DNA from 3 places in the Pseudomonas sp. GD03903 genome. Region 1 is predicted to be linked to each of the others. Evidence: predicted binding sites of a transcription regulator. Region 1 holds the regulator's gene; each other region holds the start of a gene.
What was found. Region 1 encodes sigma-54, which starts transcription at its own class of promoters, with help from an activator protein. Its sites were predicted from a motif close to ANTGGCATNNANNTTGCTNT; they were not measured.
Positions count from the first base shown of each region.

Region 2: a site for sigma-54 is predicted at 3,308-3,327, ahead of fliD (flagellar filament capping protein FliD). Genes of this name have one in related genera too.
Region 3: a site for sigma-54 is predicted at 5,195-5,214, ahead of flgB (flagellar basal body rod protein FlgB). Genes of this name have one in related genera too.

Region 1 covers NZ_JAOCBT010000010.1:94,256-102,173, forward strand. The annotation lists gene lptC (LPS export ABC transporter periplasmic protein LptC) at 1-200, shown strand, start outside; gene lptA (lipopolysaccharide transport periplasmic protein LptA) at 187-723, shown strand; gene lptB (LPS export ABC transporter ATP-binding protein) at 723-1,448, shown strand; gene N5C91_RS17695 (RNA polymerase factor sigma-54) at 1,704-3,206, shown strand; gene raiA (ribosome-associated translation inhibitor RaiA) at 3,285-3,593, shown strand; gene ptsN (PTS IIA-like nitrogen regulatory protein PtsN) at 3,603-4,070, shown strand; gene rapZ (RNase adapter RapZ) at 4,073-4,930, shown strand; gene N5C91_RS17715 (HPr family phosphocarrier protein) at 4,965-5,237, shown strand; gene N5C91_RS17720 (ZIP family metal transporter) at 5,254-6,153, opposite strand; gene N5C91_RS17725 (superoxide dismutase) at 6,170-6,796, opposite strand; gene N5C91_RS17730 (DUF2753 domain-containing protein) at 6,829-7,278, opposite strand; gene fumC (class II fumarate hydratase FumC) at 7,308-7,918, opposite strand, start outside.
Region 2 covers NZ_JAOCBT010000004.1:72,316-80,233, forward strand. The annotation lists gene N5C91_RS07330 (flagellar basal body-associated FliL family protein) at 1-34, opposite strand, end outside; gene N5C91_RS07335 (flagellar hook-length control protein FliK) at 79-1,233, opposite strand; gene N5C91_RS07340 (hypothetical protein) at 1,237-1,554, opposite strand; gene fliS (flagellar export chaperone FliS) at 1,538-1,936, opposite strand; gene fliD (flagellar filament capping protein FliD) at 1,933-3,282, opposite strand; gene N5C91_RS07355 (flagellar protein FlgN) at 3,755-4,195, opposite strand; gene flgM (flagellar biosynthesis anti-sigma factor FlgM) at 4,192-4,476, opposite strand; gene N5C91_RS07365 (flagellar FliJ family protein) at 4,658-5,080, opposite strand; gene fliI (flagellar protein export ATPase FliI) at 5,080-6,411, opposite strand; gene fliH (flagellar assembly protein FliH) at 6,414-7,112, opposite strand; gene N5C91_RS07380 (FliG C-terminal domain-containing protein) at 7,119-7,918, opposite strand, start outside.
Region 3 covers NZ_JAOCBT010000004.1:54,406-62,323, forward strand. The annotation lists gene N5C91_RS07225 (flagellar basal body P-ring protein FlgI) at 1-220, opposite strand, end outside; gene flgH (flagellar basal body L-ring protein FlgH) at 236-898, opposite strand; gene flgG (flagellar basal-body rod protein FlgG) at 901-1,686, opposite strand; gene N5C91_RS07240 (flagellar basal body rod protein FlgF) at 1,714-2,442, opposite strand; gene flgE (flagellar hook protein FlgE) at 2,452-3,639, opposite strand; gene N5C91_RS07250 (flagellar hook capping FlgD N-terminal domain-containing protein) at 3,675-4,346, opposite strand; gene flgC (flagellar basal body rod protein FlgC) at 4,346-4,774, opposite strand; gene flgB (flagellar basal body rod protein FlgB) at 4,779-5,144, opposite strand; gene flgA (flagellar basal body P-ring formation chaperone FlgA) at 5,312-6,028, shown strand; gene N5C91_RS07270 (phosphatidate cytidylyltransferase) at 6,191-7,120, opposite strand; gene N5C91_RS07275 (lysophospholipid acyltransferase family protein) at 7,122-7,751, opposite strand; gene N5C91_RS07280 (hypothetical protein) at 7,766-7,918, opposite strand, start outside.

The DNA of each region.
Region 1 (7,918 bases):
CTGACGCGCAGCAACGCACGCTCCTGCTCAACACCTCGCGCATGACGGTGTTCCCAGACAAGGACTATGCGCAGACTGACCAGCCCGTGAAGATCACCGAACCCAACGGTGTGACCACGGCAGTTGGCATGAAAGCGTATCTGAAAGACAGCCGGATGCTCCTGCTGTCCAACGTAAGAGGTCAGCATGAGGCTCGTTAACACCCTCCCCCTTCTCTTCAGCCTCGCCGCCGCCATCGGCAGCTCTGCCGCCTGGGCTCTTCCCACCGACCGGGAACAGCCGATCCGCGTTCAGGCCGACAGCGCCGAACTGGATGACAAGCAGGGCGTGGCCGTGTATCGCGGCGACGTGGTGGTAACCCAGGGCAGCATGAAGCTGACTGGCAATACCGTTACGCTCAAGCAGAACAAGGACGGCGAAATCGAAGTCGTCACCTCGGTCGGCAAGCCCGCCTACTTCGAGCAGAAGCCGGCTCCGGACAAGCAGATCACCCAGGCCTACGGCCTGACGATCCAGTACTTCGTCTCGCAGAACCGGGTCGTGCTGATCGACCAGGCCAAGGTCATCCAGGAAGGCAACACCTTCGAAGGCGAGAAGATCGTCTATGACACCCAGCGCCAGATCGTCAACGCAGGCCGCGCCACCGGCTCCCAGGTGACCACACCGCGCCCGCGTATCGACATGGTCATCCAGCCCAAGAAAAAGCAGGATCAAGCGCAGTAATGGCTACGCTAACCGCCCAGCACCTCGCCAAGAGCTACAAGAGCCGGCAAGTCGTCCGCGATGTCAGCATGAGCATCGAAAGCGGGCAGATCGTCGGCCTGCTCGGCCCCAACGGAGCGGGCAAGACCACCTGCTTCTACATGATCGTCGGCCTGGTCCGCGCCGATCAGGGTGTCGTGCGCATCGACGAGCAGGACGTCACTCACCTGCCCATGCACGGCCGTGCGCGCGCCGGCATCGGCTACCTGCCGCAGGAAGCCTCGATCTTCCGCAAGCTGTCAGTGGCGGACAACATCGGTGCGATCCTCGAGACCCGCGCCGACCTCGACCGCGCCGGCCGCCAGGAAGCCCTGGAAGGCCTGCTTGAGGAGTTCCATATCCACCACATCCGCGACAACCTCGGCATGAGTCTGTCCGGCGGTGAGCGCCGCCGCGTGGAAATCGCCCGCGCACTGGCCAGTTCGCCGAAATTCATCCTGCTGGACGAACCCTTCGCCGGCGTCGACCCGATCTCCGTGGGCGACATCAAGCAGATCATCCATCACCTCAAGGCCAAGGGCATCGGCGTACTGATCACCGACCACAACGTCCGCGAGACCCTGGACATCTGCGAAACGGCATACATCGTCAACGACGGTCAGCTGATCGCCGAAGGCAGCGCCGAGAGCATCCTCGCCAACGATCTGGTGAAGGAAGTCTACCTGGGCCACGAGTTCCGCCTCTAAAGCCCTTCGCCGCGACCAACCGGGGCGCCGCAGCCCCCATATTCTCCCTGCGCGTGGTGCGGCTCGACGGCCGTTCCGCGCCGTATCCGGCTGCCCGGACCAGCCCGGCGCAACCGGGTTGTAACGAAAGGTCGACAGGCCCTAGGCAAAGCGTCCAAACTCAGGCATATAATTTGCTTCCTCGCGGCACCCCGGTGTCCGTAGTCGTGGATATGGCGCGCTTTGCGCCAGCGAACAAGGTGCCTAGTTCCAGCCATGAAACCATCGCTAGTCCTCAAGATGGGCCAGCAGCTGACGATGACTCCGCAGCTGCAACAGGCCATCCGACTGCTCCAGCTCTCCACGCTGGACCTCCAACAGGAAATCCAGGAAGCCCTGGAGTCCAACCCGATGCTGGAGCGCCAGGAAGAAGGCGAGGACTACGATAACAGCGACCCCATGGCGGACGGTGCCGAGTCGGGAGCCAACGGCGCCAGCAGCAACTCTCAGGACAATTTCCAGGAAAGCACCACGCCCAACGTCGACAGCCTCGACGAAGACCAGTGGGCCGAGCGCATCCCCAATGAACTGCCGGTCGACACCGCCTGGGAAGACATCTACCAGACCAGCGCCAGCAGCCTGCCCAGCAACGATGACGACGAGTGGGACTTCACCTCTCGCACCTCCGCCGGCGAGAGCCTGCAGAGCCACCTACTGTGGCAGCTCAACCTGGCCCCCATGTCCGATACCGACCGCCTGATCGCCCTGAGCATCATCGACGGCATCAACGACGACGGTTACCTCGAAGAATCCCTAGATGACATCCTCGCCTCCATCGACCCCGAACTGGGTCTGGAGATGGATGAAGTGGAAGTCGTACTGCGCCGTGTGCAGCAGCTCGAACCCGCCGGTGTCGGCGCGCGCAACCTGCGCGAATGCCTGCTGCTGCAACTGCGCCAGATGCCCACCAAGACCTACCTGCTCAGCGAAGCCATCCGCCTGGTCAGTGACCACCTGGACCTGCTCGGCAGCCGCGATTACAGCCAACTGATGCGCCGCATGAAGCTCAAGGAAGACGAGCTGCGCGAAACCATCGAGCTGATCCAGTCGCTGCACCCGCGCCCGGGCTCGCAGATCGAATCCGGCGAAGCGGAGTACGTGGTCCCGGATGTCATCGTGCGCAAACACAATGACCGCTGGCTGGTCGAACTGAACCAGGAAGCGGTCCCCCGCCTGCGCGTCAACTCGCAGTACGCAGGCCTGGTGCGCCGCGCCGACTCCAGCGCCGACAACACCTTCATGCGCAACCAGCTGCAGGAAGCACGCTGGTTCATCAAGAGCCTGCAGAGCCGCAACGAGACGCTGATGAAGGTCTCGACGCAGATCGTCGAGCACCAGCGCGGCTTCCTCGAATACGGCGAGGAAGCGATGAAACCACTGGTCCTGCACGACATCGCGGAAGCCGTGGGCATGCACGAATCGACCATCTCTCGCGTCACCACGCAGAAATTCATGCACACGCCGCGCGGCATCTTCGAGCTGAAATATTTCTTCTCAAGTCACGTCAGCACCTCCGAAGGCGGCGAATGCTCGTCCACCGCGATCCGCGCCATCATCAAGAAACTGGTCGCGGCGGAAAGTCCGAAAAAGCCATTGAGTGACAGCAAGATCGCTGGTTTACTGGAGGCACAGGGCATTCAAGTGGCACGTCGTACCGTCGCCAAGTACCGGGAGTCCCTAGGGATCTCTCCCTCGAGCGAGCGCAAGCGGCTGGTGTGACGTTGATCCACGCCAAGGTGTTCCGGCGGCAGGCCTCATAACCTGCCACTTACACACGGGCAACAAGGAGAAAGCGGTATGCAAGTCAACATCAGTGGACATCAACTGGATGTGACCGACGCCCTGCGCGACTATGTCGGCGAGAAACTTGGCCGACTGGAGCGCCACTTCGACAAGATCACCAATGTTCAGGTCATCATGGAGGTCGAGAAGCTGAAGCAGAAAATTGAAGCCACCCTCCACATCGCCGGTGGCGAAGTGGTGGCCTGCGCCGAACATGAAGACATGTACGCGGCCATCGACCTGCTCACCGACAAGCTCGACCGCCAACTGATCAAGCACAAGGAAAAATACCTCGAACGCCAGCAAGGTGTTGGTGTTCGTTAACCCCTCTCTATGATCCGACTTGAGCAAATCCTGACCCCCGGCCGTTCCCTCGTGAACGTGCCGGGCGGCAGCAAGAAACGTGTCCTCGAACAAATCGCCAACCTGGTGGCTCGCGAGCTGCCGGGTTTCGATTCCCAAGACATCTTCGACAGCCTGGTGGCCCGGGAACGCCTGGGCTCCACCGGCTTCGGCAATGGCATCGCCATTCCGCATTGCCGCCTCCCCGGCTGCCAGTCGCCCATCAGTGCCATCCTGCACCTTGACCACCCGGTAGATTTTGACGCCCTCGACGGCGCGCCGGTTGACCTGGTGTTCGTGCTGCTGGTGCCTGAAGCAGCCACCGAGGAGCACCTGGAACTGCTTCGGCAGATCGCTTCCATGCTCGACCGCTCCGACGTCCGCGACCGCCTGCGTCACGCCGCCAACGGCGAGGACCTGTACCGGATCGTCGTGGATTTCCAGAACAACGGGCACTGAGCATGCGCCTGATCATCATCAGTGGGAGATCCGGCTCGGGCAAGAGCACCGCGCTCAACGTGCTCGAGGACAACGGCTTCTACTGCATCGACAACCTGCCGGCCAGCCTCCTGCCGGACCTGGCCCAGCGCGCGCTGCTGCATACCGAGCTGCTGCACCCCCAGGTCGCCGTCTCCATCGATGCGCGCAACCTGCCCAGCCAGTTGCAACGCTTCCCCGAGCTGCTGCAGGAGGCGCGTGAAAAGCACATCCAGTGCGATGTGCTGTACCTCGATGCCGATGATGAAACCCTGCTCAAACGTTTCTCCGAGACCCGTCGACGTCACCCGCTGACCACCGACACCCGCTCCCTGGCCGAGGCCATCAGCGACGAGTCGAACCTGCTGGCACCGATTGCCGATCTGGCGGACCTCAAGCTCAACACCACCAACCTGAACCTCTACCAGCTGCGCGACGTGCTCAAGCTGCGCCTGCTGAACAAGCCCGAACTGGGCACCGCCTTCCTGGTCGAATCCTTCGGCTTCAAGCGCGGCATGCCGGTGGACGCGGACCTGGTGTTCGACGTGCGCTGCCTGCCCAACCCGTACTGGAAGCCCGAGTTGCGCGACCACACCGGGCTGGAAACGGAAGTCCAGGAGTACCTGGCGGCGCAACCGGATGTCGAGGAGATGTACCAGGATATTCTCGCCTACCTGAACAAATGGCTGCCGCGCTTTGCCGCGAGCAACCGGGCCTATGTGACCATCGCCATCGGCTGCACTGGCGGCCAGCACCGCTCGACCTATATTGCCGAGCGCATTGGTCAGGCCCTCAAGGAAACCCTCACCAACGTACAGATTCGCCACCGCGACCTGAGCTAAGCAGCGACAGACAACAAAAGGACAGCCCCTCGCGATGCCCGCCCTCGAAGTCACCATCATCAACAAACTTGGCCTGCACGCACGTGCGGCTGCCAAATTCGTCGGCGTTGCAGGGCGATTCCCCTGCCAGGTTCGCGTAGGTCGCAACCCGGAGAGCACAGTGGACGGCAAGAGCATCATGGCGGTAATGATGCTCGCCGCCGGCAAGGGCACCAATCTGCACCTCGCTGCCGAAGGCGAGCAGGAAGACGAAGCGCTCAAGGCGCTGGTCGAGCTGATCAACAACTACTTCGACGAAGGCGAGTGACGCGCCGGGCCTTCGATCAGCCCAGCGACGTATCCAGCACCATCATCAGACAGAAGCCGATGATCAGCCCCTGTGTGGCCTGCGCCGCATGCCCGCGACGCTGGGACTCGGGAATGATCTCGCGCACCACCACATAGAGCATCGCCCCCGCCGCCGCGGCCAGCCCCCAGGGCAGGAACATTCGCGAAATCCCGATCAGCCAGGCGCAGAGCACGGCGAACAGCGGCTCGACCAGCCCGGAAGCAGCCCCCGCCAACGCCGCCTTGCCGCGAGACACACCCGCCCCTGCCAGTACCAGCGCAATGGCCAACCCCTCGGGTACGTCCTGCAGGGCTATGCCCAGCGCCAAGCCGCTGGCGCCCTGCACCTCCCCGCCAGCCGCAACGCCTACGGCCATGCCTTCGGGAATGTTGTGCAGGACAATGGCGGCGACGAACAGCAGGATGCGTGCGGGCACCTTGCCTTCGGCCGCCCCCTGAATGTTCGCTTGCGCGTCTTCGAGCACCCGACCGAACACCGCCAGGCCGAATGCGCCCAGCGCCAGGCCGAGGCTGACCAGCAGTGACGCCAACCAGGTCGGCCGGCCGGAAACTTCGGCGGCTTCCAGTGCAGGCAACAGCAGCGAGAAGGCGGTAGCGGCCAGCATCACCCCGGCGCCAAAGCCGAGCATCGCATCGGCGATACGCGCCGGCATGCTACGTACCAGCAGCACGGGAAGCGCGCCCAGAGCGGTGCCGAGCGCGCAGAGCATGCCGCCGTGCAGGGCCAGGTACATGGGTGCAGACAGCGACAGCCTTGCCAGCAGCATCAGATGCTGCGCCACCAGCACGCCGCCCCCCAGGACGATGCCCAGCCCCAGTAGCCAGCGCAGATTGCGCCCACCGCTTTCACGCAAGCTCTGGACGATCAGGCGCATCGCAGGTCCACCGCTTTCATCCCTGCCCTCGTGCCTGCAACGCCTGCCGGTAGCGGCGCAGTACTTCCGGCCAGGCCACGACGTTGTAGAAAGCTGCAATGTATTCCGGCCGGCGATTCTGGTAGCGCAGGTAGTACGCATGCTCCCAGACATCCAGGCCGAGGATCGGCAGATTGCCCTGCATCAGCGGACTGTCCTGGTTGCCGCTGCTTTCAACGACCAGCCTGCCTTGCGGATCAACGCACAACCATGCCCAGCCACTGCCAAAGCGGGTCAGGGCGGCTTTGGTGAATGCCTGGCAGAAAGCGTCGTAGCCACCCAGTTCGGCATCGATGGCCTGGTGCAGCTCTTCCTGCGGCTGGCCGCCACCATCCGGCGCCATCACGGTCCAGAACAGTGAATGGTTAGCGTGGCCGCCGCCGTTGTTGATCACCGGGCCGCGCAGGGCATCGGGCAGGCGGTCGAGTTGCTGCAGCAGTTCCTCCACCGCAACCTCGGCGAACTCGGTGCCTTCCAGCGCCGCATTGAGGTTGTTGATGTAGGTCTGGTGGTGCTTGCTGTGATGGATTTCCATGGTCTGCGCGTCGATGTGCGGCTCCAGCGCATCGTAGGCGTAGGGCAAGGCGGGCAGGACGTGGGGCATTTTCAAACCTTCTTCAGTGGTAGCGCATCGACTCAGTGATAACGCATCGATTGAACGGCGGTGAACAGCCCCGGGCGCAACTCGACCGCGCCTTGACGGCGCAGCAGGCGCTGGGTGCGCGGATAGGTACCGTGCTCGCCGATGAAGTTGAGCAGTTCGACGTAGGTACGACGGCTGTGCTGCACCGCGGCCGCGCGCAGATCCGAGCATTTGCGCAGGTCCTCGCCCAGCACCAGCAGGCGCTCGTGGCAGGCGCACAGGTACTCGGCGGTTTCCTCTGGTTGGCCCAGTTGCAGGTGCAGGTCGCCGAGGTTGTGGTGCGAGATGACGAAGGCCATCACCGCTTCCTCGGCGTCATGCCAGCGATCCAGCAGCACCTGCGCCAGCGCCAGGGCGTGGAGGTAGTGCTCACGGGCATCGATCAACTCGTTGCGAATGAAGCAGCGGTTGCCCAGTTCGATGGTGCGTTGCCAATGGCGCATGGCAGGTTCCTCCAGTGGGTGGGGCGGACTCAGAGTCCGCCGGCGGTGAGCTTCTCGGGATCGAGCAGTTGCTCAAGGCGGGCACGGTCCAGGTCAGTCCCTTTCAAATCAGAGCTTTCAAGCGCAACGTCGATGATCGGCCGGCCTTCGCGGTAGGCCTGCTTGGCGATCTCCGCGGCCTTCTGGTAGCCGATGATCGGGTTCAGCGCGGTGACCAGGATCGGGTTGCGCGACAGCGCCTCGCGCAGGCTCGCTTCGTTGACCTTGAAGCTGGCAATGGCCTTGTCGGCGAGCAGGCGGCTGACGTTGGCCAGTAGATGGATGCTGTGCAGCAGGTTGTCGGCGATCACCGGCAGCATCACGTTCAACTCGAAATTGCCGGACTGGCCAGCGACGGCGATGGTGGTGTCGTTGCCCATGACCTGGGCGGCAACCATCGCGGTGGCTTCGGGAATGACCGGGTTGACCTTGCCCGGCATGATCGACGAACCCGGCTGCAACGCTTCGAGCTCGATCTCGGCGAGGCCGGCGAGCGGGCCGGAGTTCATCCAGCGCAGGTCGTTGGCGATCTTCATCAGCGCCACGGCCAGGGCCTTGAGCTGGCCGGAGGTGGCCACGGCAATGTCCTGGGCGCCGATCA
Region 2 (7,918 bases), on a different contig from region 1:
TGAGCATCAGTAGAACGAGACGCGGCGTGGACATGGGGTTTCTCGAAAAATCCTGTGGGAGTGCGGGCCGTAGGCGGCCTACACGGTAATCAGTACATCGCTGTCGCCATGCGCCGCGGAGCGCCCGGCCGCCTGCGCATCACGCGGGTTGGCGGCGACTGCGGGCTGTTCCTCGGCGAAGCGCTGGCGGTTCTGCTGGCCCTGCTGGCCGGACTGCGAATCGGAGGAAACCTGCACGTTGACCTGCAGGAAGTTCTGCCCGACCAGCTCCTGGCGCAGGCGCTCGCTGGTGTTCTGCAGCAGGCGCACGACGTCGCCGTTGGACGCGGAGATCTGCACGTTGAGCTGGCCGGCTTCGTGGCGCACGAGGATTTCCATGGCGCCCAGCTCCGGCGGGTCGAGGCGGATCGTCGCGTTCTGCACGCGCTGGCCCAGCTGCAGCTCGACGTTGTCGCGCAGGGCGCTGACCATCTGCTCGCCCCAGTGGGCCTCGTTGCCGCCCTTGAGGTGCAGCGGCTTGTCGAACAGCGGCGACGCCGGTGCAGCAGACGAGGCTGGCGTGCTGCTGTCGGTCGCCGGAAGACGCGAGTCGAGCGTGCCGGTGGGCAACGTCGGTACGGCGGATTCCGGGGTCTGTACGGCAGCCGCCAGGTGCTGTTGCAGCAACGTCTGCGCCTGGCTCTGGGTCGCCTCGCGCGGTGCCGGCTGCGTGGGTGCGGCCGGCTCTTCGGGCAGGTCGGCGGGCGGCAGCAGCACGTCTTCGGGCTTCACTGCGACGGGCGCCGGCTGCGCCTGGCCATCCACGGCCTGGGTGGCGAAACCGGCCACCTGGGCGTGGGTCCGGGCCGCCGGGTTATCCCGTGCCTGCACCACCAGCCCGGCCTGGCCAAGCATGCCGGCGAGCCAGTTTTCCGCGCCAGAGGGCGATGCTTCTTCGCTTGCCCGGCCCTGCGTATCGTCGTCGCGGGTAGCAGCGGCTAACGCCTCCGGCGGCAGCGCAGCCGTGGCTTGCTGCACCGGTTCCTCGGCCTGCGCGGTATCGAACTGGGCGAGGAACGACTGCACGCTGATGGTCCGCTCACCGGCATTCGACTGTGCCGGCGGCTGCGCGCGAAATCCCGCCACAGCGGCACTGTCGGCGCCGTCGCGGCGCGAGTCCTGCGAACGCGCCTCGGCCACCGGGCGTGCCGCACGGTCGGTGGTCGGCAGTGATTGGGTCGGCAACTGGATCACGGTCTATCGACCCTCCTGGTACGTATCCACCTGCATGTACGCCGAGCGTCCCTCGGCGTATTCCAGGTGCGAGAGCAGGAGCCGGCGCAGGCGCTCGCACTCCTCGGCGCAGGCCTGCGACGCCTGCTCGTGCAGGCGCTTCAGGTGTTTCTTGGCCAACAGCACGTCGGCCGCCAGCCCGGTCTGCGACGACATCGCCACCAGTTGCGCACGGATCGCCAGGTCGACCTGCCCCATGGCTTTCCAGTCCTTGCGCTGCAGCGCCGCACCCAGCCGCTCGTAGAGCTGGAGCAGGCGCTGGCGGTCATCCACGGGCGGCACTCACGCCCTCCCAGCCTTCGCGCAGGATGCCCAGCAGGCGCACCACTTCATCGATGCCGGCGACATCCAGGGAGATACTCACGTCGGAGATCCGGTAGATGCAGTAGTCGTAGAGGCGCGCCAGGCCCTGCACGGTCTCGCCGCCGCCCTCGTAGTCGAGAGCGCCGTTGAGGCCGTTGAGGATATTCAGGCACTTCTCCAGGGAACGGCCCTTCTGCTGGTAGCGCTTGTGCTCGATATGCCCACGGGCGCGGGCCAGTTCGTCGAGCAGGCCGTCGAACAGCACCAGCACCAGCTCGTAGGGCGAGGACGACGCGGCCTTGGCTTCCAGGTCGATCATCCGGTAGCTGTCGTAGCTTTCATTCATGCCGTAGGCGCTCATCCGAACATCCCGCTGGTCTGGTCCATCGACTGCATGGTCTGCATCATCGAGGTGTATTGCTTGAGGTAGCGCGCGTAGTAGGTGTCGTACTGCTTCTGCAGGTTGTCGTAGTCATCGTTGACCCGCTTCAGGCTGCTGTTGAGCGACTCCTTGCGGTTCTTCAGTACGCCGTTGACGCTGCTGGTGTAGAGCGACAGCGCCTTGTCGGTGCTATCGAGCAGGTTGCCCTTGCCCATGAACAGCTTGTCCAGCCCTTCCGGGTCGGCGGCGATGGCCTTCTCGAAGCGCGTCGAGTCCAGGGTCAGCTTGCCGTTGCGGTCGGCACTGATGCCGAAGCTGATCAGGTTGGCGCCACCGAAGGTGGTACGCAGCATCTGGTTGAGGCTGTTCTCGATGGCCCGCACGCTGGAGTCGCCGGCCAGGGCGCCACGGGAATTGCCGCTCTGGTCACCGGAGGCGGTGAGGCTGTCGATCTGGCTGGCCAGGGCGTTGAAGGCGTCGATGAAGGTCTGCACCTTCTTCTTGGTCTCGCCCTGATCCTGGGAGATGGTCATGGAGATCGGCTGCTCGCCGGATTTCTGCGCCTGGGTGAAGGTGACGCTGACGCCATCGATGATGTTGTCGAAGGTGTTGCTGGCGTTGGTCAGCAGCATGCCGCTCTCGCCGCCCAGGCGGACGCGGGCGTCCTGCGCCCTGGACAGTTCCTGCGGATTGCCGATGGCATTCTCGAAGGCACTGTTGGCGCCGTCGGTGCCGCTCAGCGACAGGCTGATGGCATTTTCCGCGCCGGACTTCTCCGCGCCCAGCACCAGCGAGACCTGGCCGTTGCTGCGCACCAGGGTGGCCTTCACGCCGGTGTTGTCGGTGGCCTTGTTGATCGCCGCGGCCAGCTCATCCATGGAATTGCTGCCGTCGCCGTCGGTATCGATCTTGCTCAGGTCGATGTCGAAGGACTTGCCGTTCTGGCTCAGGGTCAGGGTGCCCTGGGTGTCGATGTCGCCGCTCTGCAAGCCGGAGAAGGACAGCTGGTGGCTGCTGGCGAGTTGCTCGACGAAGAAGTCGTAGCGGCCGGCGACGGCGCTCTTGCCGACAGTGGCGGTGAGATAGCCGTCCTTGCTCAGCTTGGCACTGTTGATCAGCATGCTGGTGTTGCTGCCGGTGGTGCCCTGCAGCCCCTTCACCGCGGTGGAGAAGGTCTTCAGTGCCGTTTCCAGCGAGGTCACGGCGGTCAGCTGCGACTGGTACGAAGCCTTGTTGCGGTCAGCCTTGTTCAGCCCGCTCTGCACATCGTACGTCGCCAGTTGCTGGGCCATCTGCTTGACGTAATCGGAATCTATGGTCGCCATCTGAATCCACCTCTTTGTAGCCGAAGGAGCAATTACGGTGCCAATGCCGTAAGGCCCGCCGTTCAAGGCTTTGCGGGTTTCCCAGGGAGAAGGTGAACTTCCGCCCGGCGTGGTTTGGCGCGCAGCGGGAAGCGGCATTTCCGCCTGCCGCAAGCGCGCCCTGATGCAGAGGAAGGGCGACCGTGGGGAGGGATTCGTTAAGGGGTTTCGACGGGGTGTTTTACGGAGGCACAGCGGCCATCGCCGAACTCACGTGCCGGTGCCTCCCTCACCCCAACCCTGGCTAGGTGCCGCGCTTCTGAGGGAGAGGGAACAGATCGCGGGGCGCACTCCGTTCGCGGTGGTCATGGCGCTGTGCGGTTCGCGAGCAAGCTCGCTCCTACGAAGAGCGCGTCGACATTAGCTGTAGGAGCGAGCTTGCTCGCGAACAGAGCCTGCCGGGAAAAACCGCGACCGAAAGGTAAGGCTTGGATCAGTAGGACTGCCGCGAATACACCGGCTGTTCGCGCGGATCGCCCAGCAGTTGGCTGAGGATGTCATGGTGCATCGCCAGCAGCTTGCCGTTGCGCTCGTTGAGGCGCTTGCACTGGGCGGTCAGCTGCCCCAGCTGCAACCACTCCTGCTGCAGCTCTTCGCGGCGTGGCGGCTGGTAGTTGGACAGCAGCGTGCGCATGCCGTCGGCGTCCATCGGCAGATGGAAGGCGCGCAGCACGCGGCTGCGGCGCTGGGCGCGGCCGGCGATGGCTTCGAGCAGTGCCTGGATGTCCGGGTTCAGCGCCTCGATCTGCGCACTGTCCCGCGCCAGCAGGTGGCGATACAGCTCCTGCAGGCGTTCGCGCAGCGCCAGGCAATCGCGGCCATCCTGCTGGATGTCCTGCTCGACCACCTGCAACAGCCGCGCGCGCTGGGTCATGCGTCGCTGCCGCGATGGTAGGAGAGGATGCTGGTGGCGAGCACGCTGGTGTCGTTGCCCAGTTCGCCATTCATCAGTGCGCGGCGGATTTCCGCGACGCGGCTCTGGTCCACGTCGGGCATGGCGCGCAGGGTTTCCTGCATCTCGTCCAGGCGCAGCGAATCGCTGACCGGCGCACTGGCGGCGGTCTCCGCCAGCGGGGCGACGCGCTCGCTGCGCGCGCTCTTGGCGGACTCGCTGGTGGCCAGCGCGACGCTGGTCAGTTGCCGGGTGATTTCCATGGTCGGTATCCGAATGTTTTTGGGCCTTTCCCCCAGAGGGCGACCGCCCCGCGGGAAAACTTAAATGCCGTGTTTCGAGTTCGCCACACGGACGGCGGATAGCCGCAAGCGGTTATTCGCCCTACGGTTCGAAGCCCCATCGTAGGGCGCATAACGCGGAACGCGTTATCCGCCATTCCCTTTACGCCCGCGCCCGCCACCAGGACTGCGCGGCGAGGCCATCCTGGATTTTCTGCTCCTGCTGCGCAAGTTGCGCCTGCCACTGGCCGATCCTGGTTTCGATCACCTGAGCCAGCACTTTCTCACTGCGCATGGCCGCCAGCAGTTCGCCCTGGATACGCGCGAGGGCCTGCTCGGCGACTTCCAGCTCGCGGCGCTGCAATTGCAGCATCTTGTGCAGGGTGGCCTTGTACTGCTGCTGGTTGTGCCGCTGCAGCGGTGTGCTGGTGGCCACGCTGAAGCCGCACAGGCGGTCGAGCCCGGTGATGTTGTTGCGGTAGCGCTGGCAGAGGTTCTGCTGGTAGTTGACCCGCCCGAGCAACTCGCGGACCTTGCCGCCGCGCACGTCGGCCAGGCGTCCGAGCATATCGATCTGCGCCTTCATCAGCGGCCACCGACGATGCTTTGCAGGGTCGCGACGCTGTTGCCGAGCTCGGCGCCATCGGCGGTTTCCTGGCGCAGGTAGCGCTCCAGCATCGGCGCCAGCTGCACCGCGCGGTCGGTCTTCACGTCCATGCCCGGCGTGTAGCCGCCCAGCGGGATCAGCTCCTTGATGCGCTCATAGGTGCCGCTGAATTCCTTGAACTGGCGCGCCGCGGAGAGGTGCAGCGGATCGGCCACCTGGCTCATGCAGCGACTCACCGAAGCGCCGATATCGATGGCCGGGTAATGCCCGACATCCGCCAGCCGGCGCGACAGCACGATATGCCCGTCGAGGATGGCGCGGGCACAGTCGACGATCGGGTCCTGGTGATCGTCGCCTTCGGCCAGCACGGTGTAGATGGCGCTCAGGCTACCCGTCTCGCCCTCGCCATTGCCGGCGCTTTCCACCAACTCCGGGAGCATGCCGAACACCGATGGCGGGTAACCCTTGGTGGCCGGCGGCTCGCCCAGGGCCAGGGCGATCTCGCGCTGGGCCATGGCATAGCGGGTCAGCGAATCCACCAGCAGCAGCACGTCCTTGCCCTGGTCACGGAAGTAGGCGGCGATGCTGTGGCACAGCTCGGTGGCCTTAAGCCGCATCAGCGGCGACTCGTTGGCCGGTGCGACCACCACCACGGCCTTCTGCAGGCCTTCCGGGCCGAGGGAATGCAGGATGAATTCCTGCACCTCGCGGCCGCGCTCGCCGATCAACCCGACCACCACCACGTCGGCCTTGGTCTGCCGGGTGATCATCCCCAGCAGCACGCTCTTGCCCACCCCGCTGCCGGCGAACAGGCCGACGCGCTGGCCCTTGCCCAGGGTCAACAGGCCATTGATGGCGCGCACGCCGACGTCCAGCGGCTCGGATACCGGGCGCCGGCGCAGCGGGTTCACCTGCGGCAGCTCGGTAGGCAACGGGTGGCGGCCGGCAAGCTTGCCGAGGCCGTCCAGGGGTTCGCCGAGGCCGTTGACCACGCGCCCCAGCCAGGAATGATCGATATGCAGCACGGCTTCGTCCGGCGCCGGGAAGACCCGTGAGCCGGAGGTCAGGCCGACGGGCTTCTTGAAGGGCATGAGGTAGGTGATGTCTCGGTTGAAGCCGACCACCTGCGCCTCCAGGCGCTCGCCGTCGGCGACTTCCACGTAGCAACGCTGGCCGGTCATGCGGCGGCAGCCGAGGCTTTCCAGCAGCAGGCCCGAGACCCGCACCAGGCGACCGCTGACCCGCGCCAGCTGGACCGAGTCCAGCGAACGCAGCGCTTCTTCGAGCTTGAAGCCGTCGCCCAGGGCCATCTTCAGTCTTCGTCCTGCAGGTGCGCACTCAGCGTTTCCATGCAACTGTCCAGGCGCTGCTGGCAGCCGATGTCGGCTTCCGCCTGGGCGGTGACGACACGGCATTCGCCCAGCGCCAGGCGCTCGTCCGGCACCAGGCGCCACTTCGCGGCGCGCTCGGGGTTCAGCTCGCGGATGCGCGCGCATTCTTCCGGGTTGAGCAGGATCTGCACCTCGCCCTGCTCGCCCGGCATGGCGGCCAGCGCTTCTTCCGCGAGCGTCAGCAGTTGCGTGGGGTTGAGCGTGAGCTCGACGCGGATGACCTGCTTCGCCACCTTCTGCACCAGCTCCAGCAACTCTTTCTGGCGGCTGCGCTGGAAGGCCTGGTGATAGTCAGCGAAGGCATCGACGGCAGCCTGCAAAGGCGCACTGGCCTGCTCGAATACCTGGCGGCCAGCAGCGCGGCCTTCCTCGCGGCCCTTGCGCAGGCCGTCCTGGCGCCCAGCTTCGAACCCTTCGCGCAGGCCGGCTTCGCGGCCTTCGCCGACGCCGTCCTGGTAACCCTTCTCCAGGCCTTCCTGGAAGCCGTCGGAGATGGCGCGCTGGCGCGCGGCCGGGTCGCTGTCCCAGCCGTGATTGTCGGCGCTGGCGGTGGCGCAGCGCGGCGGGAAGCGGTAGGGGCGCCAGGCGCGGCTGTCGGCCTTGATGACTTTGATCGCCATGCGCAGTTACTCCACCGTCTGCTCGCGGAACAATTGCACCTGCAGGTCGCCCTCGGCGGCCAGCTCGCGCACCACGCCCATGATTTCCTTGCGCACCTGCTCCACGCGGCTCAGCGGCACCGGGCCCTGGCGGCGGTTGATCGACTCCATCTGCTGCGCCTGGCGCTTCGGCATGGCGCCCTGGATGGCGCGCACCAGTTCGGGCTCGGCGCCCTTGAGGGCGACCACCCACTCGTCCAGCGGGATCACTTCCAGCAGGGTCTGCAGCACTTCCTGGTTCTGCCGCGAGAGGATGAAGAAGTCGTACATCTCGTCTTCGATCCTGCCGACCAGGCTGTCGTTGTGGGCGCGCAGCAGCTCGAACATCTGGTTACGGTCGCCCTTGAAGCGGTTCATGATGTCCGCCGCCTGCTTCACCCCGCGCACCTGCGAGCCCTGGGTGGAGAGCACGCGCAGGCTGCGGTCGATCAGTTGCTCCAGCTCGGCGATGACATCGCTGTTCACTTCACTGAGGTTGGCGATGCGGAACAGCAGCTCGTCCTGGCGCTCGGGCGGCATGGCCTCGAGCACGTCGGTAGCCATGCCCGGCGGCAGGAAGGCGAGGAACACCGCCTGCATCTGCGCGTGTTCCTTGGCGATCAGCGCGGCGAACTGCTTGGGATCGATCCACTCCATGCGCGCCATCTTGGCGCGGATTTCCTCGCCATAGATGCTGTCCAGCAGGTTGCGCGTGATGTCGCTGCCCAGCGCCTTGCCGAGCATGCCGGCGAGGTAGGAACGCGAGGCGCCCTTGATGCTCGATTGCA
Region 3 (7,918 bases), on a different contig from region 1:
TCACGCCGAACTGCTTGAGCATGTTGGCCACCGACTGGTTGGTGAACTTCACCTGGTTCTTGTCGCCGGTGCCGTCGAGGCCGACCACCAGGCCGTAGCCGATCAGCTGGTTCTCGCGCACGCCTTCGATATCGACCAGGTCGAGCAGCGGAATGGCCAGCGCCTCGGCCTGCCAGAGCAGGCAGGCCGTCGCCAGCAGGCGGGAAAGATGTCTACGCATGGGGTGCTCGCCTGCTTACATCGGGAACAGCGGATGGGTGAAGAAGCGCGTCAGCCAGCCGGCCGAGTTGCTGTCGTTGAGCACGCCGCGCCCGGCGTAGGAAATCTTCGCGTTGGCGACGTTCTGCGAGGACACCTGGTTGGCACGGTTGATGTCGTCCAGGCGCACCAGGCCGGTGAGGCGGATGAACTCGTCGCCCTGGTTCAGGCGCAGCGACTTCTCGCCCTTCACCAGCAGCACGCCGCCGGGCAGCACCTTGTGCACGGTCACCGCGATGGAGCCGGTGAGGGTGTTCTGCTGCGAGCTTTTCGCCGAGCCATTGAAGTCGCGGTTGGCCGTGGCGGAGGTTTCCAGGCCGCCGTATTCCTTGGTCAGGATGGTCGGCACCGGCACGTCCAGGCTGGATTTCTTGCCGAAACTGGTGCCCGCGCTCTTGCTCGACTGGGTGGACTCGCTGAGCACCACGGTGACGATATCGCCGACGCCGATGGCGCGCTTGTCGCGCAGCAGCGAACCGCCGTAACCGGAACGGAACAGCCCGCCGCTGGTGGTCGGTGGCAGGCTGTAGTCCAGCTCCGGCGGCTGGTAGAGCGAGGAGTCCTCGTCCGGCAGCATCTCGTTGAAGCTCTGGCAGCCGGCGAGCAGCGCCAGGGCGAGCAGCAGGGCAAGGCGCGTCATGGTCAGACCGTCTGGTTGAGGAACTGCTGCATGCCCGACGCGGCGTCGAGCACCTTGGCGTTGGCCTCGTAGGCGCGCTGGATGGCGATCATGTTCACCATCGCTTCCACCACCTGCACGTTGGAGCCTTCCAGCACGCCCTGCTTGAGCGTGCCCAGGCCTTCCTCGCCCGGCGTGCCTTCCTGCGGCTCGCCGCTGGCGGCGGTTTCCTTGTAGAGGTTGCCACCCAGGGCTTCCAGACCGGCCGGGTTGGTGAAGCTGACCAGGGTGATCTGGCCCAGCTCGGTGGGCAGCGTCTCGCCGGGGAGGATGGCGGTGACGATGCCGTCGCTGCCGACGGTGAAGCGGCTGGCGCCGGCCGGCACTTCGATGTTCGGCGTCAGCGGCAGGCCCTGGGCGTTGACCACCATGCCCTCGTTGTTCAGCTGCAGCTGGCCGTTCTCGGTGTAGTAGGTGTCGCCGTTGGGCGCCTCGACCTGGAAGAAGCCGCTGCCGACGATGGCCAGGTCCATCGGTTGCCCGGTGGTCTGCATGCTGCCTTCGGTGAACACCTTCTGCGTGCCGACGACGCGCACGCCGCTGCCCAGCTGGATGCCGGAGGGCACGGTGTTGACCTGGTCAGCCTGGGCGCCGGGTTGCAGCTGCACCTGGTAGAACAGGTCCTCGAACACCGCGCGGTCGCTCTTGAAGCCGACGGTGTTGACGTTGGCCAGGTTGTTGGCCACGGTGGACATCGCGGTGTCCTGTGCCGCCAGGCCGGTCTTGCTGACCCAAAGTGCCGAACTCATGTTGTGCTCCTGTCTGCGCGCCGCGCGTTACGCGCCACGGATCATGCGCTCACCGGCCTCGGCGAGGTCCGAGGCGGCCTTCATCATCTTCACCTGGCTCTCGAACCGTCGGTTCAGGCTCATGGTGCCCACCAGCTGGTCGATGGCCGAGACGTTGCTCTGCTCCAGGTGCCCGGAGACCAGGCGGACGTCGTCGCTGGCGGCGACGTTCTGGCCGTCCTTGCTGACCAGCAGGCCCTGGGCGTTCTTCACCAGCGACGCGGCCGGTGCGTCCACCAGTTTGAGGCGGTCGACGTCGGTCATCATGAAATCGCCGCGCGGCATCACCGAGATGGTGCCGTCGCTGCCGATGGCGATGGCGTCGTACTCGGGCAGGGTGATCGGGCCGCCCTCGCCGAGCACGGCGCGGCCGTTGATCATCAGTTGGCGGTCGGCGTCGATCTCCAGGTTGCCCTGGCGCGTGTACGCCTCGCCGTTGCCGCTCTGCACGGCGAGCAGCCCGCTGCCCTGGATGGCGACGTCGAGGTCGCGCCCGGTGGCCATCAGGGTGCCGGCGCTCATGTCGACGCCGCTGCTCTCGATGCGCGCGAGGTGGCGGCTGTCGTAGCCGGCGCCGCTCACGTCGACGGCGGTGGCGTGCTCCAGGTCGGCGCGGAAGCCGGGGGTGTTGACGTTGGCCAGGTTGTTGGCGCGGATGTCCAGCGCAGACATGCTGCGGCTGGCCGCCGTCATCGCGGTGTAGCCGAGACGATCCATGGGGTTTCCTTAGATGGCCGAGAACAGCACTTGGGTGAGTTCCTTGTCGGTGGTCATCACCTTGGTGTTCGCCTGGTAGTTGCGCTGGCCTTCCATCAGGCCCACCAGTTGCTGGGTGATGTCGACGTTGGAGCCTTCCAGGTTGCCGGCCGAGAGAGAGCCGAACTGGCCGATGCCGGGCACGCCAATCAGTGCGGCGCCGGAGGCGGAGGTCTCGGTCCAGGCGGTGCCGCTCTGGTTCTGCAGGCCGCCGCTGTTGACGAAGTTGGCCAGCGCAACCTGGCCCTGCAGCATGCGCTGGCCGTTGCTGTAGTTGACGTAGACCTTGCCGTCGTTCTCCACCGCGATGCCGGTCTGCTCGCCGGCGGCGTAGCCGGTGGTGCGGTTGGTGGTGACGACGAAGTCGGAGCCGTACTGGCTGGTGCCGGTGTAATCGAGGGCGATGTTCATCGGGTTGACGCCCGGCAGGTTGAAGCTCACCGGCACCGCGGCGATCGGCGTGGACAGCGAGCCGTCCGGGGCGAAGCTCAGCGACTGGGTCGCGCCGACGGCATTGCCGTCCACCGCGTAGTGCGCGTCCCAGGTGTTGCTGCCGGTCAGCACGAAGTACTGGGTCAGGGTGTGTTCCTTGCCCTGCGAGTCGTAGATCTTGCTGGTGTAGGTGGAGTTGTAGGTCGCCACGTTCTGCGGGTCGAACGGCGCAACGGTGGGCACCTTCTCGTTGGAGTCGAGGTTGGCGACGAACTCCAGCTTGTCGGTGGCCTTGGCTGGCAGGTTGGCGGTCTTCACCTGCAGGTCGGAGACGGTGCCCACCAGCAGGTTGCCGGCGGCGTCGGTCGGGTAGCCCTGCAGGCGCTGGCCGGTGGCGTTGACCAGGAAGTTGCTCTTGTCCTGGCCGAACACGCCGGCGCGGGTGTACTGGGTGTCGCCGTTGCCGCTCTTGACCACGAAGAAGCCGCCGCCGGAGATGGCCAGGTCCAGTGCGCGGTTGGTGGACACCAGCGAACCGCCCTGGCTGATGCTCTGGGTGGTACCGGTGACTTCCACGCCCATGCCCTTGCTGTCGGCGTAGACGCTGCCGAACTCGGTGCGTGAGGACTTGAAGCCGACGGTGCCGGAGTTGGCGATGTTGTTGCTGATGGTGTCCAGCTGCTGGGTGACCGCGTTGAGGCCGGTCAGGGCGATGTTGAAGCTCATGGCGTTAGCTCATCCTAAGAGTGGGAAACAGGCGCTCAGGCGGCCTGGCCCTGACTGAATTCGACGATCTTGTAGAACGGCACCGAACCGGCGCCCGCGACTTCCAGCACCGGGCCGTCGGCGCTGACGCGAACGTTGTGCACCAGGCCGGAGACCTCGACGCCCGGCGTCTCGCCGCTCTCGGTCTTCACCGCCAGCGTGTATTTGCCCGGCTTCAGGCCGAGCGCTTCGGGGTCCACGGTGAAGGGCACGGCGCCCGGCTCCTGCGGGCCGAGGGGGATATCGGTGCGCACGCCGTTGGCATCGGTGAGCTGCAGCACGGTGGTGGCCGAGGCGTGTTCCAGGTTGATCTGCCCGCTGACCTTGTCGCCGTCCAGTTGCAGGCTGTCGGCGCTGACCTTCACTTCCTGGCCGACCAGGCCGGCGGCGGTAAGGGTCTGCAGGTTGTCCATCAGCACCAGGTTGTTCTGCTGCAGGGTGGTCATGTTCTGCATGCTCTTCACCTGCGCCATGGCCGAGTACTGGTTGATGAACTCGGTGCTGTCTACCGGCTTGGTCGGGTCCTGGTACTGCACCTGGGCGACCAGCAGGGTGATGAAACTGTTCTCCATGTCGCCCATCTCGCCGAGATTCACCGACTGTTTGGGCGTGCCGGACGAGGTGCCGTTGGTGCTGCTGCCGCTGGTGTCGTTGTTCACCGTGCTCATCAGGCGTCTCCCAGTTTCAGCAGGCTGGACTGCATGCTCTTGACCCGGTTGAGCACTTCCACGCCGGTCTCGAAGCTGCGGGTGGCGGACATCATGTCGGTCATCTCTTCGATCTCGTTGACGTCGGGGTAGTAGACGTAGCCGGTGGCGTCGGCCAGCGGGCTGCCCGGCTCGTAGCGGCGCTGCGGCGAGCGGCCGGACGTCACCACGTCGAGCACCTGCACATGGGCGCCGCCCATGCCGGCGCCACGGGTGAGCTGGTCGTTGTCGTAGACGGCGGCGAACATCGGCTTGCGCGCCTGGTACACGTCGTCGGGCTTGGCGGCGGCGGAGTCGGCGTTGGCCAGGTTGCTGGCCACGGTGTTCAGGCGCACGGTCTGCGCGTTCATCGACGAGCCGGCGATGCGGTAGATGGAATCGAATGCCATGGCGTCAGCGTCCCTCGATGGCCTGCTTGAGGCCGCGGAATTTCATGGTCAGGAAGGTCAGGCTGGTCTGGAAATCCATCGCGTTGCGCGAGAACTCCGCCTGTTCGGTAGCCAGCTCGACACTGTTGCCGTCCTGGGAAGGCTGGTTGGGAATGCGGTATTTCAGCTCCATCGATTGCGCGCCGGCGCTGGCCAGCAGGGCCGACGGATGATCCTGGCGGCGCATCTCGGCGGCGAAGTCGATGTCGCGCGCCTTGAAGCCGGGGGTGTCTTCGTTGGCCAGGTTGGAGGCCAGGATTTCGCTGCGCTGCATGTGCAGCGAGAGGGCTCTCTCGTGCAGACCCAGGGTCTCGTCAAACCGTATACTCATTCGAAGCACCCACTCTCGTCGTTCGGCCATCTTTCGGTGTGCGCAGCGATAGAGCACAAAGCATGCCCACCCCGGAAAATCGCTTCATGTCGTTGATTTACAAGGCTTTACCTGCAGGAAGAAACAGCGCGTGCAACGCGGCTTTTCCGCTTTCGACGCACCCTGCGGTGGGATGCGGAAAGGCGCTTTCCGCCTGCTTCCTCCTCCTGCTTCCGGCCCTGGTACAAGCCCAGGACGCGCGTGCGCAAGTCGACGCCGCCGCGCAGCAGCAGGTCGCCACCGAACTGAAGGAAGCCGCACGCAAAGCCGGCTGGAAGGGCATGACCTTCACCGTGAACAACAACCTGCCCAGCAGCCTTGGCAAGCTGGCGGCCTGCCCTGGTGGCCCGCAGCTGCGCGCGCTTGAAACGCCTGCGGCGGCCACTGCGCGGCGACGCTTCGAAGCCTCCTGCAGCGGGCAAGCCGGCTGGCCGGTGACCATCATCAGCCAGCCCACGGTGTATTTGCCAAGCGTGGTCGCCAACGGCGAGATCGATCGCGGCCAGACACTGGACGCAGCACAGCTCAAGCTCGCGCCGGTGGAGCTGGGCAAGAGTTCGCGGGGCTATTTCACCGACATCGCCGAGGTCACCGGCAAGACCGCGCGCCGCCGCATCCGTGCCGGCCAGCCACTGACACCGGCGCTGCTCGATGGCGCACTACTGGTGCGGCGCGGCCAGCAGGTGAAGATCGTCGCCAGCCAGGACGGCATCCAGGCCAGCGCGGTGGGCGAGGCGCTGGCCAACGGCAGGCAGGACGACGTGATCCGCGTGAAGAACCTGCGCAGCCAGAAGATCATCGAGGCGAAGGTGATGGCCTCGGGAGAGGTGAGCAGTATCTTCTGAGTGCTGCCGAACGCTTTACGTAGGATGGGTGGAGCTTGCGATACCCATCGGCACCTGTGACGGAACAGCGATGGGTATCGCTTCGCTCCACGCCATCCTACGGCGTGCCCATCGGCGAACACGCGCCAGCGTTATCCGCCGAGCAGGAGCACGGCCGGTGCATCAGGTCCACCAGTACCGCACGAAGTGGAAGAACACCGGCGCGGCGAAGCACACCGAGTCCAGGCGGTCGAGCATGCCGCCGTGGCCTTCGATCATGTGGCCCCAGTCCTTCACCCCACGGTCGCGCTTGATCGCCGACATCACCAGGCCGCCGAAGAAGCCGAGGATGTTGATCATCAGCGCGATCAGCAGCGCCTGCCAGAAGGAGAAGGGCGTGATCCAGTACAATGCGCCGCCGATCAGCGTGGCCAGCGCCACGCCGCCGACAAAACCTTCCAGGGTCTTCGACGGCGACAGGTTCGGCGCGATCTTGCGCTTGCCGAAGAGCTTGCCGCAGACGTACTGCAGTACATCGGACAATTGCACGACGATCACCAGGAAGGCGATCAGCAGCAGGTTGCGCCCCTCGTAGCCCTCGATGTCCAGGGTCAGCAGCGCCGGCACGTAGGAGATACAGAACACCGCCAGCATCAAGGCCCACTGCACCTTCGAGGCGCGCTCGAGGAAGTGCTTGGAGTCGCCGCCCAGCGAAGCGAGGATCGGCAGCAGGAGGAACACATAGACCGGGATGAAGATGGAGAACAGCCCGTACCACTGGATGCCGATCAGCAGGTACTGCATCGGCAGCACGAAGTAGAACGCCGCCACCAGCGCTGGATAGTCGCTGCGCCGGGTCGGCATCAGCGTGAGGAACTCGCGCAGGGCGTAGAAGGACACCCCGTAGAACAACAGGATCACCGCCCAGTAGCCGAGGGCGAAAGCGCAACCGATCACCGCGACCATCACCCACCAGGCGTTGATCCGCGCGTTGAGGTTGTCGATCACCGCGTGCGGTCCCGGTGGCGCCTTCCAGCGCAGTACCGCGCCAACCAGCGAGGCAAGGACGAGGATGCCGCCGATGCCAGCGAATAGCAGCCAGGTCTGGTTCATTTCAGCGACCCTCCGGCGCGGCGAGTTTCAACAGCGCCTCGCGGGCGCGTTCGAGGAAGGCTTCCTTGACCTCGTCTTCCTGTACCGCCAGCGGTGCACCGAAGCTCAGCGTGCACAGCAGCGGCAACGGCAGTGCGCGGCCCTTGGGCATCACACGATTGAGGTTGTCCAGCCAAACCGGCACCAGCTCGACCTGCGGATGCGCTTTGGACAGGTGATAAATGCCGCTCTTGAACGGCAACAGGCGCACTTCCTCGTCGAGGTTGCGGGTGCCCTCGGGGAACAGGATCAGCGAGTCGCCGTCGGCCAGCGCGCGCTCCACCGGCTCCAGCGGGTTGCCACCCTCGGCACCGCGCGTGCGGTCGATCAGCACGCCATGGAATACGCGGTTGATGATGAAGCCACGCAGGCCGCCCTTGCCCCAGTAGTCCATCCCGGCGACCGGGCGGGTGCGCGCGCGCAGTTCAGGCGGCAGCGAGGCCCAGAGCAGCACGAAGTCGCCATGGCTGCTGTGGTTGGCGTAATAGATGCGCTGCGCCGGAGTCGGCGTGGTGCCGATCCACAGACTGCGCAGGCCGGTCACCGCGCGGGCGCCGGCGATGATGGCGTAGGCGAAGAGTCGTTCCAGCATTGCGGGGGCGTTCCTCAGGATTGGAAGGTCAGGGCGATCAGGCACAGCAGCGCAACGAGCCACTGCGCAGCGCAGAGCATTACCTGCCGGCGCAGGAGTTTCAGCGCGCCGCGGCTGCGGTCGATCCAGGTGCGACCGGACAGTTCGGCGGGCACTCCGACATAGGT